2 linked regions of the Pseudoduganella dura genome follow. The protein of the gene in region 2 binds, or shares a complex with, the protein of the main gene of each other region. Links are inferred from orthologs where the notes say so. Each region holds a gene or a part of one and is shown on either strand. Other genes may lie near its edges.

Region 1 (7,742 bases), 2.8 Mb from region 2 along the record:
GATGACTACAGTTCAATGAGCCCGTCGCACGGCAATGTAGACAAAAAGTTCTAGACAAAGTTTTCTACTTGCCTTAATCTGGTTTTCACTTCACCAGGAGCCGCGTCATGACGAATCACGACAACCGGTCCGCGCTCACGCGCGCGGCCACAAGCGCTGCCGCGCGAGGCGCGGCATGAACAGCCTGTTCGATACGCTGGTTCCCGCGATTGGCTGGTCGCTGCTGCACTTCGTCTGGCAGGGGTTCCTGATCAGCTGCGCCGCCGCGCTGGCCCTGCACCTGCTGCGCAACGCCCGGCCGCAGGCCCGCTACGCCGTCGCGTGCGCGGCACTGCTGCTGTGCGCGGCGCTGCCGGTGGGCGGCATCGCCTGGCGCATGCAGGAAGCGCTGCAGTCCGGCTACGCAATGCCGGTGCCGCACGATCCGCTGCTGGGGGCCGTGGGCGCGGGCGCGATTCCCGCCGCGCACGTGCCGGTGCTGGTCGACGCGGACCAGCTGACATCGTTCGAATACCTGCTGCGCCGGCAGATGCCATGGCTGGTGCTGCTGTGGGCCGGCGGTGCGGCGCTGATGACGCTGCGGCTGTCGCTGGGCCTGCAGTGGATCCGGCAGCGGACGCTGGCCGGCCATTACCAGCCGGATGCCGGGTGGCAGGAGCGGCTGGACCGCCTCGCCTTGCGCATCGGCATCCGGCGCCCGATCCGCCTCGGCGTCTCCGGCGAAGACCTGGAAGGACCGATGACGGCCGGCTGCTGGCGCCCGATCGTGCTGCTGCCGGCATCGCTGGTCACCGGCATGCCGCCACATTTTCTGGAAGCGTTGCTGGCACACGAACTCGCGCATATCCGGCGCCACGATTACCTGGTGAACCTGGTGCAGAGTGCAATCGAGATCCTGCTGTTCTACCACCCCGGCGTGTGGATGTTGAGCAAGCGCATCCGCATCGAACGGGAACAGATTGCCGACGACCTTGCCGCAAGCGTGCTCGGCGAGCCACGGCGGCTGGCCCTGGCCTTGTCGGAACTGGACAAGTTCCAGTTCTCCACTTCGCATTTTGCCCCCGCGGCACACGGAGGAGACCTCATGTCCCGTATCAAACGCCTGGTGCGCCCCGCCGCGCAGCCGCTCAGCTGGAAGATCGCCACTCCCTTGCTGGGCCTGTGCACCGCCTGCATGATGCTGTATGCCCATGCGCAGCCGGATGCGCAGGCCATGTCGCCGGCCCGCGCGCCGGCACTGCAGGATGCCGGCTGGTCCGCGCCGCCGGAAGTGCCCGAAGCACCCGAGGTACCCGAGGCACCCGAGGCACCCGAAGCACCCGAGGCACCCGAAGCACCCGAAGCACCCGAAGCACCCGAAGCTCCACCGATGGCCAAAATGGCTGTGCCTGCCGTTCCCGCGCTGGCGGCACCAGCCGCACCGGCCGCGCCAGCCGCCCCGACTGCTCCACCGGCCCCAGCGGCACCAGCCGCCCCGGCTGCCCCGGCTGCTCCACCGGCCCCGCGGCTCGGGCTGAACGAAGGCATCCACATCGTCCATCCGGGCCGGTCGCTCGAATCGTATGCGATCGTCCGCGGCGGCAGTGCGCCGATGCGGGTGGGCGCGTTCGACACGCGCGACATCGACGACCTGCAATGCGCGAAGGAAGGATTCAAGGGCGATTTCATCTGGTTCAGGAAGGATGGCAAGTCCTACGTCGTCAAGGATCCCGCGCTGGTGGCCAGGGTGCGCGATGCCTGGGCACCGACCGAAAAGCTGGGCGCCGCCATGGAAAAACAGGGCGCTTCGATGGAACGGCAGGGCAGGCAGATGGAAGCGCTCGGCGAGCAGATCAGCGCCCACGTTGCCGCCGCGTTCGACGACAAGCTGGCGCACAACACCGAGCATCAGTTGAGCGCGCTTGCCCGCATGCAGGAACGCCTGGGCCGGCGGTTGGAGGAGCTGGCCGGGCGGATGGCATCGACGGACAGCGTGCAGCGCCGCGAAGCATTGTCGCGCCAGATGGAACTGGTGCAGAAGCAGATGGAGCCACTGCAGCAGCGCATGGCCCGCCTGTCGGAAACGATGGCCCATGAAGCCGGGAAAGTGGATGGCAGCCGTGAGCCGCTGAAAACGCTGCACGCGCGGATGGCCGAGTTGTCGGCGCCAATGGATGTGTTGGGGCGGAAGATGGATGAACTGGGCCGCGAGCAGGGCCGGTTGAGCACCGCGGCGGACAGGGCAACGCGGGCGCTGATCGATGAGGCGCTGCGCAAGGGGCAGGCTGCGGAGGTGGGGGGCAAGCAGGGATAACCGGAACGATCGCAAATTCCGGTGTCAGCCGCCCCGAAGGGCCCCGGCAAGGCAATGCCTGGCCGGGCGACACCGGTTTTCACGCACCGCCAGCTACCTGCCCAGCCGCTCCAGCTTCGCCACCGACAGATCCAGCACCTTCATTCCGGCGCTGCCGAAATTGATCTGCGCGCGGCAATTGGCGCCGCTGCCCTCGAGGTTGACGATGACGCCCTCGCCGAACTTGGCATGCGCCACCGATTCGCCGATGCGCCAGCCTGAGCCGGTGGTGGCCTTTTGCGCGATGCGCTGGGCGATCGCGTTGTCGCTGCCGCCGTCCAGTTTCACGTCTTCCCACTGCGCCTTCTTGTTCGCGAACCAGTGCGACTGCACGCGCGGCGACAGCCACTTCAGCGATTCCTCCGGCAGTTCGTCGAAGAAGCGCGACTTCGCGTTGTAGCGGGTTTGCCCGTGCAGCATGCGGGTCTGGCAGAAGCACATGTAGAGGCGCTTGCGGGCGCGCGTGATCGCCACGTACATCAGCCGCCGTTCCTCCTCCACGCCGCCTTCTTCCTTCGAGCTGCTTTCGTGCGGGAACAGGCCTTCTTCCAGGCCGGTGATGAACACGTTGTCGAATTCCAGGCCCTTGGCCGAGTGCACCGTCATCAGCTGCATCGCATCCTGGCCGGCCTGCGCCTGGTTGTCGCCCGCTTCGAGCGACGCGTGCGCCAGGAACGCCGACAGCGGCGACATCACGGTGGACAGCGGCGCATCCGCATCCATGATCTCCACGCCATCGGCATTGACGATGGCCGCTCCCGCCTGCGCGTCGGCCGGCGGGCCCAGGTGCGCGGGCGCGCCCTGGCCGTAGCCTTCCTCGCCCACGAACTGGGTGGCCGCGCTGACCATCTGCTCCAGGTTTTCCACGCGGTCGGCGCCTTCCTTCTCGTTGGCGTAGTGCTGCAGCAGGCCGGAAGATTCCAGCGTGATGCGCACCAGTTCGGGCAGCGCCATCTGCTGCGTTTCGAACCGCACGCCTTCCACCAGCTTGACGAACGCTCCCAGCGAGGAGCCGGCCTTGCCGACCATGTAGGGCACCGCCGCATACATCGAGATGCCATACGTTTCGGCGGCGTTCTGCAACTGCTCCAGCGTGCGCGCGCCGATGCCGCGCGTGGGGAAGTTCACCACGCGCAGGAATGCCGAATCGTTGTGCGGATTGTCCATCAGCTGCAGGTAGGCGATCGCGTGCTTCACCTCGGCGCGCTGGAAGTAGCGCAGGCCGCCATACACCGTGTAGGGAATGGCGGCCGAGAACAGCGCATGCTCGATCACGCGCGATTGTGCATTCGAGCGGTACAGCACCGCGATCTGGCTGCGTGGCGACCCTTCGCGGATCAGGTTCTTCGCCTCGTCGACGATCCACTGCGCTTCCTGCAGGTCCGATGTGGCCTCGTACACGCGCACCTGTTCGCCATGGCCCGCGTCCGTGCGCAGGTTCTTGCCCAGGCGGCGGCTGTTGTTCGCGATCAGCACGTTGGCCGCATCGAGGATGTGGCCGTGCGAGCGGTAGTTCTGCTCCAGCTTGATCAGGTTCTTCACCGAGAATTCGGACTCGAACGCGGCCATGTTGCCCACGTTGGCGCCACGGAACGCATAGATGCTCTGGTCGTCGTCGCCCACCGCGAACAGCGCGCCGCCGTGCCCCGCGCCGTGGCCGGCGATCAGCTTCAGCCACGCATACTGCAGGTTGTTGGTATCCTGGAACTCGTCGACGAGAATGTGGCGGAAGCGCTGCTGGTAGTGCTCGCGCAGCGGCTGGTTCCGGCTCAGCAGTTCATACGTGCGCAGCAGCAGTTCGGCGAAATCCACCACGCCTTCGCGCTGGCACTGGTCGTCGTACAGCTGGTACAGCTCCACCAGCCTGCGTTCGTTGGCGTCGTACGCCTCGACCTGGCCGGCACGCAGGCCTTGGTCCTTGTTGTTGTTGATGAAGTACATCACCGATTTCGGCGGAAACTTCTCGTCATCCACGTTATGCGCCTTCAGCATGCGCTTGATCATCGACAGCTGGTCTTGCGTGTCGAGGATCTGGAACGACTGGGGTAGGGCGGCATCGCGGTAGTGGGTGCGCAGCAGGCGATTGCACAGGCCGTGGAAGGTGCCGATCCACATGCCGCGTGTATTGATCGGCATCATTCCCGACAGGCGCGCCAGCATTTCCTTGGCCGCCTTGTTCGTGAAGGTGACGGCCAGGATGCCGCCCGGCGACACCTGCCCGGTCTGGATCAGCCAGGCGATGCGCGTGGTCAGCACGCGCGTCTTGCCCGAGCCGGCGCCGGCCAGGATCAGGGCGTTTTGCGGCGGCAGGGTGACGGCGGCGAGTTGTTCGGGATTGAGGTTGTGGAGGAGATTCTGCATCCTCCCATTATACTGGTCGATGCGCCGGGGCACCTGTTGAAACCCGCTTGAGGCCGGGCAGTGCGGCGCCTGCGCGGCAACCGCAAACCCGGCCGCGCGTCAGGGCACCGGGGGCGCCGCCTTGTCGTCCGGTAACGGCCCGAAGATATGTGTATAGGGGAAATACAGTGCGATATGGCCGATGCCGAACAGCAGCACCGATACCATGCCCATCAGTGCCTGCCCGACCGCGCCGGCGCCGAACACCAGGCGCAATACCATCATGGTGCCGAACGCGATCGCGCCGAGGCTCAGCACGAACACGAGAAATGCGCCGGCGGTGCGCTTGATCGCGAAGAAGCTGTAGAACAGCCCCTTGCCCGGGCCCATGCCGTTCCAGCAGACAATCGGCGCGGCGAACGTGATCACCAGCAGCGCCGCCACATACAGGAAGAAGCCGACCTGCAGGCCCGGGAAGCGGATCACTTCCTGCATCAGCGCGAGGGACGGCTGCAGGTCTTCGGGCGACTTGCCTTTCAGCACGTCCGTATCGGCGAACAGCATCATGATCGTCACGGCGGCAAGGATCGCCAGGATGTGCAGGCCGCCCAGCTTGCACAGCCTGCCGAAGGCCGGTTCCCGGAAGCCGGTGATCAGCGTGCGGGGCAGTACCATCCGGCCCGCCTCCACGTCGCGCGCGGCGCGCAGGAAACCGATCACGAACACGGGCGTCAGCACCGCGTGGGCGATCGCGCCCACCAGCGGCAGGATGTTCAACAACATCGATACCAGCATGTAGCCGAAGAACAGCGCCGTCAGCCCGGCCGGCTGCTTGCGCAGCATGCCGAAGCCCTGCTTTACCCAGTCCCATCCCATCCTTGCCGGTGTCGGGTTCATGCGGCGAGACCCGGTGCCGGCGTGGCGATGCGTTCGCGCAGGATACGCTCGAAGTGCGTCGGATCGTGCGGTGTCAGCATTTCCGCCGCGCGCGGCTGGTGCAGGTCGTACAGGCGCGACAGCCAGAAGCGCAGTGCGCCGGCACGCAGCATCGGCTGCCATGCTTCCTGCTCGTCCGCGGTAAACGGCCGCACCGCGTGGTATGCATCCAGGAACGCCCGTACGCGCGCCTCATCGAGCACGCCGGTATCGAGGTCCACGCACCAGTCGTTGACCGTTACCGCCACGTCGAACAGCCAGGTGTCGCAGCCGGCAAAGTAAAAGTCGAAGAAGCCGGTCAGGCGCTCGCCGTCGAACATCACGTTGTTGCGGAACAGGTCGGCGTGTACGGGCCCCTGCTGCAGGCGCTTGTACAGGTCGCTGCCATGGAACGCTTCCTGGAAGTGCATTTCGGCGCGCAGCAGCGCGGCTTCCGGCTCCGGCATGTGCGGCAGCACGGCCGGCGTGGCGAAGTGCCACCATGCCAGGCCGCGCAGGTTCGGCTGGTGCAGCGGGAAGTCGCGGCCGGCCAGGTGCATCCGCGCCAGCATCGCGCCCACCCCGGCGCAATGGACCGGCTGTGGAGCAAGTTCGGAACTGCCTTCGAGCTTCGACACGATCGCGGCCGGCTTGCCGTGCAGCGCCACGCACAGTTCGCCCTTGTCGTTCGGTACCGGCGCCGGCACCAGCACGCCGTGGCCGGCCAGGTGGCGCATCAGCTGCAGGTAGAACGGCAGCTGCTCGAAGTCGAGGTTTTCGAAAATGGTGAGGACGTATTCGCCGCGTTCCGTCGTCAGGAAGAAATTGCTGTTTTCAATGCCGGATGCGATGCCTTTGAGGGCCAGCGCACGGCCGAGGGGGAATTGCGCGATCCAGGGCTGGACGTCGTCCAGGCTGACCGAGGTAAAGACTGCCATGAGAATCTATGAAAGTTCGGGTGGGAATGACTGCCCCGGGCGCGATCGGGAAGGTGCCGCGCCCGGGCCGGAACGCCGCATCACTCCTTTACGGGTGGCATCGGGGGAGGCGGCGGCACGTCGGCCGCGTTTTCCGCCGCGGCTGCGGCATCGGCACTGCGCTGTTTCTGTTTTTTGGCGATATCGAATTCCATCACGGTCCATTGCGGCCCGCGCACCTGCGGGCCGCCTGCGTCGCCCTGCAGCTGGGTGCTGTTCGGGCTGGCCGGCTTCACCGAATAGGTGCTGCCGCCGGCGTGCACGGTTTCCTCGGCGATGCGGCCGCCTTCGCGGCGCACCGTGGTGGTAGTGCCTTCGCGGCCCGATTTCGGCGTGACGGTGATCGGCGTATCGCTATCCTGCACCGGTTCCAGCTTCGGCGGCGTGCCGGACTGGGCACTGGCGGAGCCGGCGGCCAGGATGAGCAGGAAGGCGGCGCAGGGGAGGGCAAGGCGGGACGGGCGCATGGGCGGAACCTTTTAGGAGAACCATGATATTGGTGTACGGACCATTGTAACAAACTGACACCCGTTTCCGCTGCGAACTGCCGATTTCTCCGGCGGGAGCGCACGATTCGCCGCCGGATGTTCTCTGCGATAATGCCTGATTAGCCGCGAGCCGCGGTTGTTCCCCATTTGTTATCCATTACTTGCACTCATGCAAAAGACTTTGTTGCTGGTCGACGGTTCCAGCTATCTCTACCGTGCCTTCCATGCGCTGCCGGACCTGCGCAGCCCGGACGGCCATCCGACCGGCGCCATGCACGGCATGGTCAACATGCTGCGCCGCTTGCGCGCCGATTACCCGGCCGCGTACATCGCTTGCGTGTTCGACGCCAAGGGCAAGACCTTCCGCGACGACCTCTACCCGGAATACAAGGCCACGCGGGCATCGATGCCGTCCGACCTGTCGCTGCAGATCGAGCCGATCCATGAAGCGGTGAAGGCGATGGGCTGGCCGATCCTGATGGTGGAGGGCGTGGAGGCCGATGACGTGATCGGCACGCTGTCCGTGGCCGCCGAGAAGAACGGCATGGACGTGATCATCTCCACCGGCGACAAGGACCTGGCGCAGCTGGTCACGCCGCACGTCACGCTGATCAACACGATGAGCAACGAAAAGCTCGACGAAGCGGGCGTGATCGCCAAGTTCGGCGTGCCGCCGAACCGCATCATCGA
Region 2 (7,657 bases):
CGGGGCGACGTGATGATCCATGTCGCCGCGCTGGCCGCCGTCGTGGTGGTCTGGCTGGCCGTGTTCCTCGGTGCCGACCGCTTGCAGAGGGTGCTGGGCACGCAGGTGATGACGGCCTTCGAGCGGCTGATGGGGCTGATTTTGGCGGCGATGTCGGTGGAGATGCTGCTGGGCGGGATCAGGGAGTTCGTGAAGACGCTGTAGCCGCATCGCCTGGAAATGGGGTCAGACCCTGAGCCTACCCCTCAAATTTTTGTTGTAAACCATATGGGAAGCTGTTAACTTCAATCCCAAAAACGGCACATGCATGGCCGTGTTAGCCCTTTCATTCGTAGCGACCAAACTGCAAATGAAAGGCACGGACCATGCATGCACGCCAAATCATACAACGATTGTTGGGGCAGGAGTGCCCATCAATTCACGCTAAACGCCGAGCTTGCCTAGCTCAAATTGTGCAAGCTGCAGCTCGTGCCGGGCTGGGCGTTGTACGCATCGGTAAGCAGCTCAGGTCACAAACAAGTCTTCGGCATCGCATCAAGTGCTGTGACCGTTTGCTGAGCAATCCCCATCTGGCCAAAGAGCGGGTGCAGATATACCGAGCAATGAGCCAACGCCTTCTTCAATCCAGGCAATACGTGCAGGTAGCAGTAGATTGGTCAGAAATTCGCGCAGATGGCAGTGCTCAATTGCTGCGTGCAGCAGCCATCATCGAAGGACGCGCCTTTACGCTCTACGAGGAGGTCCACCCTCAGGAGAGGCTCGCGGCATCTTTGGTCCATAAGTGCTTCATGAAGACCCTGAAAACCATCCTGCCAGCGCACTGTCGCGCCATCATCATCACCGATGCAGGATTTCGTGCTACGTGGTTTAAAACGCTCAATCAGCTCGGCTTTGGCTGGGTCGGACGGATACGCAACCGTGATTTGGTGTGCCAACAGAACGGCAACGACTGGTTCGGCTGCAAAAGCTTGTACTCAAGAGCTACCGCAAAAGCGCGCGATTTGGGCTATTTTTTTCATGTCCGCTCCAACCCTGTCGACTGCCGATTAGTGCTGTACAAGTCCAAATCGAAAGGACGGCATTGCTTGACGAAATCCGGTCAACCTGCGCGCGCGCGCCACAGCAAGAAAAACAGCGCTGCCCAATGTGAGCCTTGGCTACTCGCCGTTTCGCCAGCACTGGCACAGCTTCGTGCAGACGACATCATCAAAATTTACTCTGGGCGCATGCAAATCGAGCAGACTTTCCGCGACCTGAAGAATGCCAAATGGGGAATGGCACTGCGACATAGCCAGACTACAAGCCTGCTTCGTCTGGCGGCACTTTTACTAATCGGTGCATTGCTCACTTATGCCTTATGGCTGATCGGCTTAGCGGCACGAGCGGCTGGCTATGAAGTCCACTACGGCAGCCATCCCAAGGCAGGCAGCTGCCTTTCAATCTTCTCGTTGGCAATGCACTGGGTCGACGACTATCGTCGACCCAGACTCTCCCCATCGGCCATCAAATATGCATTTATCGAACTCGTTTCGATGGTCCGCACTTGGGAATTCGAGGGGTAGGCTCAGGGTCAGACCCCATAAATAGGAAATATTTCCAGAATTCGGGGTCTGACCCCGGTTTCGGGCAATAAAAAACGCCGCGTGACGCGGCGTTTTTCATGGGAGGGGCAGGGCTTACTTGCCCGTGATCGAAATCACGTCCGCCCCCGGCGCGCCGAACATCTGCTCCTTCAGCAGGTGCAGCTGGTCGCGCACCTGCGCGGCCTTCTCGAACTCCAGGTTCTTCGCGTGCTCGATCATCAGCTTCTCGAGGCGCTTGATCTCCTTTGAGGCCTGCTTCTCGTTCATCGTCTCGTACTTCGCGGTCTCCTGCGCGGCTTTCAGGTTGTCGGCCTGCTTGCTCGGGTCGTACACGCCGTCGATCATGTCCTTTATGACCTTGTTGACGCCGCGGGCGATGATGCCGTGCTTCTCGTTGTGGGCGAGCTGCTTGGCGCGGCGCCGCTCGGTCTCGTCGATCGCACGCTTCATCGAATCGGTCATCTGGTCCGCGTACAGCAGCGCCACGCCGTTCAGGTTGCGCGCCGCGCGGCCGATGGTCTGGATCAGCGAGCGCTCGGAGCGCAGGAAGCCTTCCTTGTCGGCGTCCAGGATCGCCACCAGCGATACTTCCGGCAAGTCGAGGCCCTCGCGCAGCAGGTTGATGCCGACGACCACGTCGAACGTTCCGATCCGCAGGTCGCGCAGGATTTCAACCCGTTCGACCGTTTCGATATCGCTGTGCAGGTAGCGCACCTTGATGCCGTGGTCGCCCAGGTATTCGGTGAGCTGCTCGGACATCCGCTTGGTCAGCGTGGTCACCAGCACCCGCTCGTTCTTGGCGATGCGGTCGTTGATCTCGGAAAGCAGGTCGTCGACCTGCGTGCGCGCCGGGCGCACGATCACCAGCGGGTCGACCAGGCCGGTCGGGCGTACCACCTGTTCCACGACCTGGTCGGCATGTTTCTGCTCGTAGTCGGCCGGCGTGGCGGAGACGAAGATCATCTGCCGCATCTTGTTCTCGAATTCCTCGAACTTCAGCGGGCGGTTGTCGAGCGCCGACGGCAGCCGGAAGCCGTAGTCCACCAGGTTCGTCTTGCGCGAGCGGTCGCCGTTGTACATGGCCGACAGCTGGCCGACCAGCACGTGCGACTCGTCCATGAACATCAGCGCATCCTTCGGCAGGTAATCGATCAGCGTCGGCGGCGGCTGGCCCGGCATCGCGCCGGACAGGTGCCGCGAATAGTTCTCGATGCCTTTCGTGAACCCGATCTCGGCCATCATTTCCAGGTCGAAGCGGGTGCGCTGCTCGAGGCGCTGTTCCTCGATCAGCTTGCCTTCCTGGCGGAAGAACTCCAGCCGGTCGCGCAGTTCCGCCTTGATGCTTTCGATCGCGCGCAGCACCGTCGAGCGCGGCGTCACGTAGTGCGAGCCGGGGTAGACGGTAAAGCGGGGAATCTTCTGGCGCACGCGGCCGGTCAGCGGGTCGAACAGCTGGATCGACTCCAGCTCGTCGTCGAACATTTCCAGGCGCACCGCCAGCTCGGCGTGCTCGGCGGGGAAGATGTCGATCGTATCGCCCCGCACGCGGAACGTGCCGCGGCCGAAGTCGACCTCGTTGCGCGTGTATTGCATCTGGATCAGGCGGGCGATCACGTCGCGCTGGCTGAGCTTGTCCTTGGCGCGCAGCGTCAGGATCATCTGGTGGTATTCGTTCGGATTACCGATACCGTAGATCGCCGACACGGTGGCCACGATGACCACGTCGCGCCGCTCCATCAGCGACTTCGTGCACGACAGCCGCATCTGCTCGATGTGCTCGTTGATCGACGAGTCCTTCTCGATGAACAGGTCGCGCTGCGGCACATAGGCTTCCGGCTGGTAGTAATCGTAGTACGACACGAAGTACTCGACGGCGTTCTGCGGGAAGAATTCGCGGAACTCGCTGTACAGCTGGGCCGCCAGTGTCTTGTTCGGCGCGAACACGATCGCCGGACGGCCCATGCGGGCGATCACGTTGGCCATCGTGTACGTCTTGCCGGAACCCGTCACGCCGAGCAGCGTCTGGAACGACAGGCCATCCTCGATGCCTTCGCACAGGCTGTCGATCGCCGTCGGCTGGTCGCCGGCGGGCGGGAAGGGCTGGTGCAGCTTGAACGGCGAGCCAGGGAACGTCAGCACGGTGGGCTCGGGGGCGCCAGCCAGTGATAAATCAGCCATGAAGTCAGACCTTTGCTAGAATAGGGAGTTGCACACCACACTGTGCAGTCATGGCACAGCGGCCAGCACACCTGTTACCGCCGTGCCTTGCAATTGCCGTGCCCAGTCATCACTGCGCAAGACAATCGCTGCATCGTACTTATTACATCGTACTCATTGCATCGTACTCATTGCATCGTAATTGCTGCCTGTAATGCTCACCCGCTGCGAATCGCATTCAATCGAATCCAATCCTATCATGACGAATCCTTCCGTTTTCAGTGCCATCGAGATGGCTCCGCGCGACCCGATCCTGGGCATCACCGAAGCCTTTAACGCCGACACCAATCCCAACAAGATCAACCTGGGCGTGGGTGTTTATTATGACGACAACGGCAAAGTGCCGCTGCTTTCGTGCGTGCAGAAGGCTGAAAACATCCTGATTGAACAGCCGGCCCCGCGGACGTACCTGCCGATCGAAGGCCTGGCCGCGTATGACAAAGCGGTGCAGGAGCTGGTATTTGGTGCCGACAGTGCCGTAATTCAAGAGCGCCGCGCGATCACCGTGCAGGCCATCGGCGGCACCGGCGCGCTGAAGCTGGGCGCCGACTTCCTGAAGCGTTTTTCGCCCGCTTCGGAAGTCTACATCAGCGATCCGAGCTGGGAAAACCACCGCGCGCTGTTCGAGAGCGCCGGCTTCAAGGTCAACAATTACGCCTACTACGACGCCACCACGCACGGCGTGAATTTCGCCGCCATGCTGGCCGCGCTGAAGGCGATGCCGCAAGGCGCCGTCGTGGTACTGCACGCCTGCTGCCATAACCCGACCGGCGCGGACCTGTCCCAGCAGGAATGGGACCAGGTGATCGACGTGGTCGTGACCGGCGGCCTGATCCCGTTCCTGGACATGGCTTACCAGGGCTTCGGCGCCGGCATCGCCGAAGACGGCGCCGTGGTGCGCCGCTTCGCCGCCACCGGCGTGCCGCTGCTGGTGTCGAACTCGTTCTCCAAGTCGTTCTCGCTGTACGGCGAGCGCGTAGGCGCGCTGTCCGTCGTGGCCGCCACCGCCGAAGAAGCTTCGCGCCTGCTGTCGCAGCTCAAGCGCGTGGTGCGCACCAACTACTCGAACCCGCCGGTGCACGGCGGCAAGGTGGTCGCCACCGTGCTGTCCACGCCGGAACTGCGCCAGCTGTGGGAAGAGGAACTGGCGGCGATGCGCGTGCGCATCAAGGCAACCCGCGATTCGTTCGTGCAAAAGCTGAAGGAAAAGGCGCCGGGCCACGACTTCGACTTCGTGCGCGAGCAGGTCGGCATGTTCTCGTACTCGGGCCTGACGAAAGAACAGGTCGGCAAGCTGCGCGAAGAATCGATCTACGCGGTGGACACTGGCCGTATCTGCGTTGCCGCGCTGAACTCGAAGAACATCGATATCGTTGTTGACGCGATCGCTAAAGTTCTCTAAAATCCTGCTTCTTCGTTGACGTAAGTCAGCGGAGAACAGAAAGCAGTATCAAGAGTAGTAGAAGTATCGGGCAGCAGACAGTACCTTGAAGCAAGCTTGCAGATGTTGCTCGGAACGTATAAAATGCTGCCTCTAATCCCTGATAGCTCAGTCGGTAGAGCGACGGACTGTTAATCCGCAGGTCCCTGGTTCGAGTCCAGGTCGGGGAGCCAGAATCAAGTGAAAAGCCCAGCCGCTTCGGTTGGGCTTTTTGCGTTTTACTCGTCGAGTCGGAGCGGAATATGGAAAACAACGATCAGCGTTACCTGGTGCAGCAAAACAAAATCAGCGACGGCGATAAAAAGCCGCCCGTCTTCGCGAAGGTCATGCGCAGCAAGGAAGGCGTGTTCGAAGGCGTTTCCTTCATCAAGAACAAGGAAAAAGCCACCGTGATGACGACCGCGCAGGCACAGGAAGTGATCGACTGGGCCGCGAAGAAGAAAGCGGCGGCGCATGAGTATGTGACCAAGGTCATTTGCCTGGGGCAGTAGGCGGGAACTCTCCATGCCTGATTGATGCCGGACCCTGTCGATCCGCAGGTCCGGTTCGAGTGAATGGGCCGCAGCAAAAGGCCGCACGCGAGTGCGGCCTTTTGCATTGAGGCGGCATCAAAGCAGCCGCCGCGCCGCTACCGCCTCGACATCGATCGCCCCGCTGACGGTGGTGTACACCACGGTCACCGCCAGCTCGACCGTGCTGATGATCTCGAGAATCCCCGAGCTCAGCGGCAGGTTGCCATCCGTAGGCGCGCCCAGCATCTGCTGCTGCAACCGGCAGCAATCGTCCATCGTGGCCGTGTGCGGCGGCAGGGTGATGACATCCATCGCGGTGATCTTCGCCACCTGCGGCTCGCGGCCCACCGCGGCGCCGGCCAGCACCAGCGGGATCACGCGTTTCAATACCGGGGCGGGGCGCTCGGACAGGTTGTGCAGGTTGATTTCCGTGGCATAGCTGCCCGGCGCCAGCGGCGCGCAGCCGCAGCAGTTGTCGTCCTGGTGGCCGCAGACGAAATTCACGCTCCACACGAACAGCCGGATGTCCGCCGCGCCGACGGTGACGGCGGGCCGGTCCGGCTGGCCGATCACGATGCCCGGGGGTTCGCCGCTGGCCACGTCCCAGCAGACATCCACCCGGTAGCTGCCGTTGCCCAGGTCGGCGACGGGGCTGGTGATGAGCGAGCCGGGGCGGGGCGCGATGGTCATGTCCTCGGCGCGGCCGGGGCCGAAGCGGTTGCCGTACCTGTCGCGCGGTGTAAACGTCATGCGCATGCAGTCGCGGCCATCGGGGCCGGGGCCCAGCGGGTCGGTCGTGACGATCGTGTTGCCGCCGTCGATGCCCACGTCCACGTGCTCGGTCCACACCAGCTCGCGCATGCCGTCGCATGCGCCGTAGCGGGCTTTCGCATGGAATGTGTAGTGGCCTTCCATGCGCAGGTAGTCGGGCAGCCGGATGCCGGCCGAGCCGCCCGCTTCGAACGCGCCGCGCGTGTTGGCGGCATCGTCTTCCAGCGTGAAATGATCCTGCACATAATTGATCGCCGGCGGGCCGCCGCCTTCGATCGCCTTCAGGGTGGCCTGGCGCGGCGGGATCGTGTCGCCGTTGATGGGCAGTGCCGGGCCCAGGCCCGCGTCGCTGAGGATGTTGCCCAGGCCTTTGTCCGGCCGCGTTACCGTCAGCTCGGCGTGCACGTGCTGCGGCCAGCTGTGGTCCGCGTGGCGGATGCGCAGCAGCGGTGAAATCTCGTCGCCGGTGTAGCGGCGGCGCCGCTCCTCGGGTTCGCGCAGCAGCCGCGGGCCGCCGGCCGGGATGATCGAGACGAAGAAGCGCAGCGCCGGCGCGGGCGGGGGGAATTCGCCGCCGCCACCCGGGCGCAGCACCTCGATTTGCCATGCGCCGTCGCGCTCGCCGCCTTGCGGCAGCGGCACGCGCAGGTAAGCCCAGTTGCGGCCCTGCGAACTCTCGACGCCGGCCGTGGCGGCGTTGACGATCGTGCCGCCCGGCGTGCGGAAGCGCACGTCAAGCCAGGCATCGGTGCGGTCCCAGCCGACGACGGCCGTCAGCCGTTCCTCGCCGCATACGTTGAACGTGACCGGCGCCGCATCGGCGCCGGCCGGCAGGTCGGTCTCGGGGTCGAGCAGCACGCCCGCCTCGAAGATGTTGCCGAACGCCTGCGAGAAGAATTTCAGCAGTGCGAGCCCGCCGCTGGCGCGGGTGAACAGGCCGCCGTGACCGGATGCGAGCGCCGACAGCAGCGGCCCGTTCAGGTTCGCATCGGACCCGAGGCCGATCGCGTGGACGTCGATGCCGGCCAGCGACGGCTCCACGGTCGCGATCGACGGCGACTCGTTTTCCAGGCCGTCCGTCAGCAGCAGGATCGCGCGCGGATTCGCGCCCGGCATCGGGAATTGCGCACGGG

Evidence for each region. Proteins that work in one complex are often made in the same cells at the same time.
Region 1: the proteins of uvrB (region 2) and GJV26_RS09225 are in contact, whole or in part, in a crystal structure (PDB 7EGT), measured with the Thermus thermophilus proteins. The link is inferred for Pseudoduganella dura from one-to-one orthologs. Residues at the interface, in WP_096411307.1 of Thermus thermophilus: Glu23, Leu25, Arg26, Asp27, Gly28, Glu29, Arg30, Phe31, Arg55, Glu326, Asp327, Phe328, Glu379, Ser382, Gln383, His398, Gly400, Arg401; in WP_096412145.1 of Thermus thermophilus: His654, Arg656, Phe657, Gln666, Asp668, Glu669, Lys680, Arg681, Leu682, Ser683, Lys685, Tyr686, Ala687.

What each region holds. Positions count from the first base shown.
Region 1 is NZ_WNWM01000002.1:2,091,420-2,099,161, reverse strand. What follows is about bases 2,041-5,050. They hold GJV26_RS09225 (UvrD-helicase domain-containing protein), read right to left. Parts: upstream 4,694-5,050; coding sequence 2,387-4,693; downstream 2,041-2,386. Other genes in these bases: GJV26_RS09220 (BPSS1780 family membrane protein), read right to left, coding at 4,793-5,050; GJV26_RS09230 (M56 family metallopeptidase), read left to right, coding at 2,041-2,293. Outside these bases: more of GJV26_RS09230, read left to right, coding at 176-2,040; more of GJV26_RS09220, read right to left, coding at 5,051-5,569; GJV26_RS09215 (homoserine kinase), read right to left, coding at 5,566-6,525; GJV26_RS09210 (hypothetical protein), read right to left, coding at 6,606-7,031; polA (DNA polymerase I), read left to right, coding at 7,222-7,742. UniProt on the Escherichia coli protein: A helicase with DNA-dependent ATPase activity. Unwinds DNA duplexes with 3'-5' polarity. Translocates on single-stranded DNA with 3'-5' polarity. Initiates unwinding more efficiently from a nicked substrate than double-stranded DNA.
Region 2 is NZ_WNWM01000002.1:4,929,009-4,936,665, forward strand. What follows is about bases 1,220-4,144. They hold uvrB (excinuclease ABC subunit UvrB), read right to left. Parts: upstream 3,762-4,144; coding sequence 1,677-3,761; downstream 1,220-1,676. Other genes in these bases: GJV26_RS21565 (IS4 family transposase), read left to right, coding at 1,220-1,562; GJV26_RS21575 (amino acid aminotransferase), read left to right, coding at 4,000-4,144. Also shown: GJV26_RS21560 (MarC family protein), read left to right, coding at 1-204; more of GJV26_RS21565, read left to right, coding at 366-1,219; more of GJV26_RS21575, read left to right, coding at 4,145-5,202; GJV26_RS21585 (hypothetical protein), read left to right, coding at 5,484-5,732; GJV26_RS21590 (vWA domain-containing protein), read right to left, coding at 5,850-7,657. UniProt on the Escherichia coli protein: The UvrABC repair system catalyzes the recognition and processing of DNA lesions. A damage recognition complex composed of 2 UvrA and 2 UvrB subunits scans DNA for abnormalities.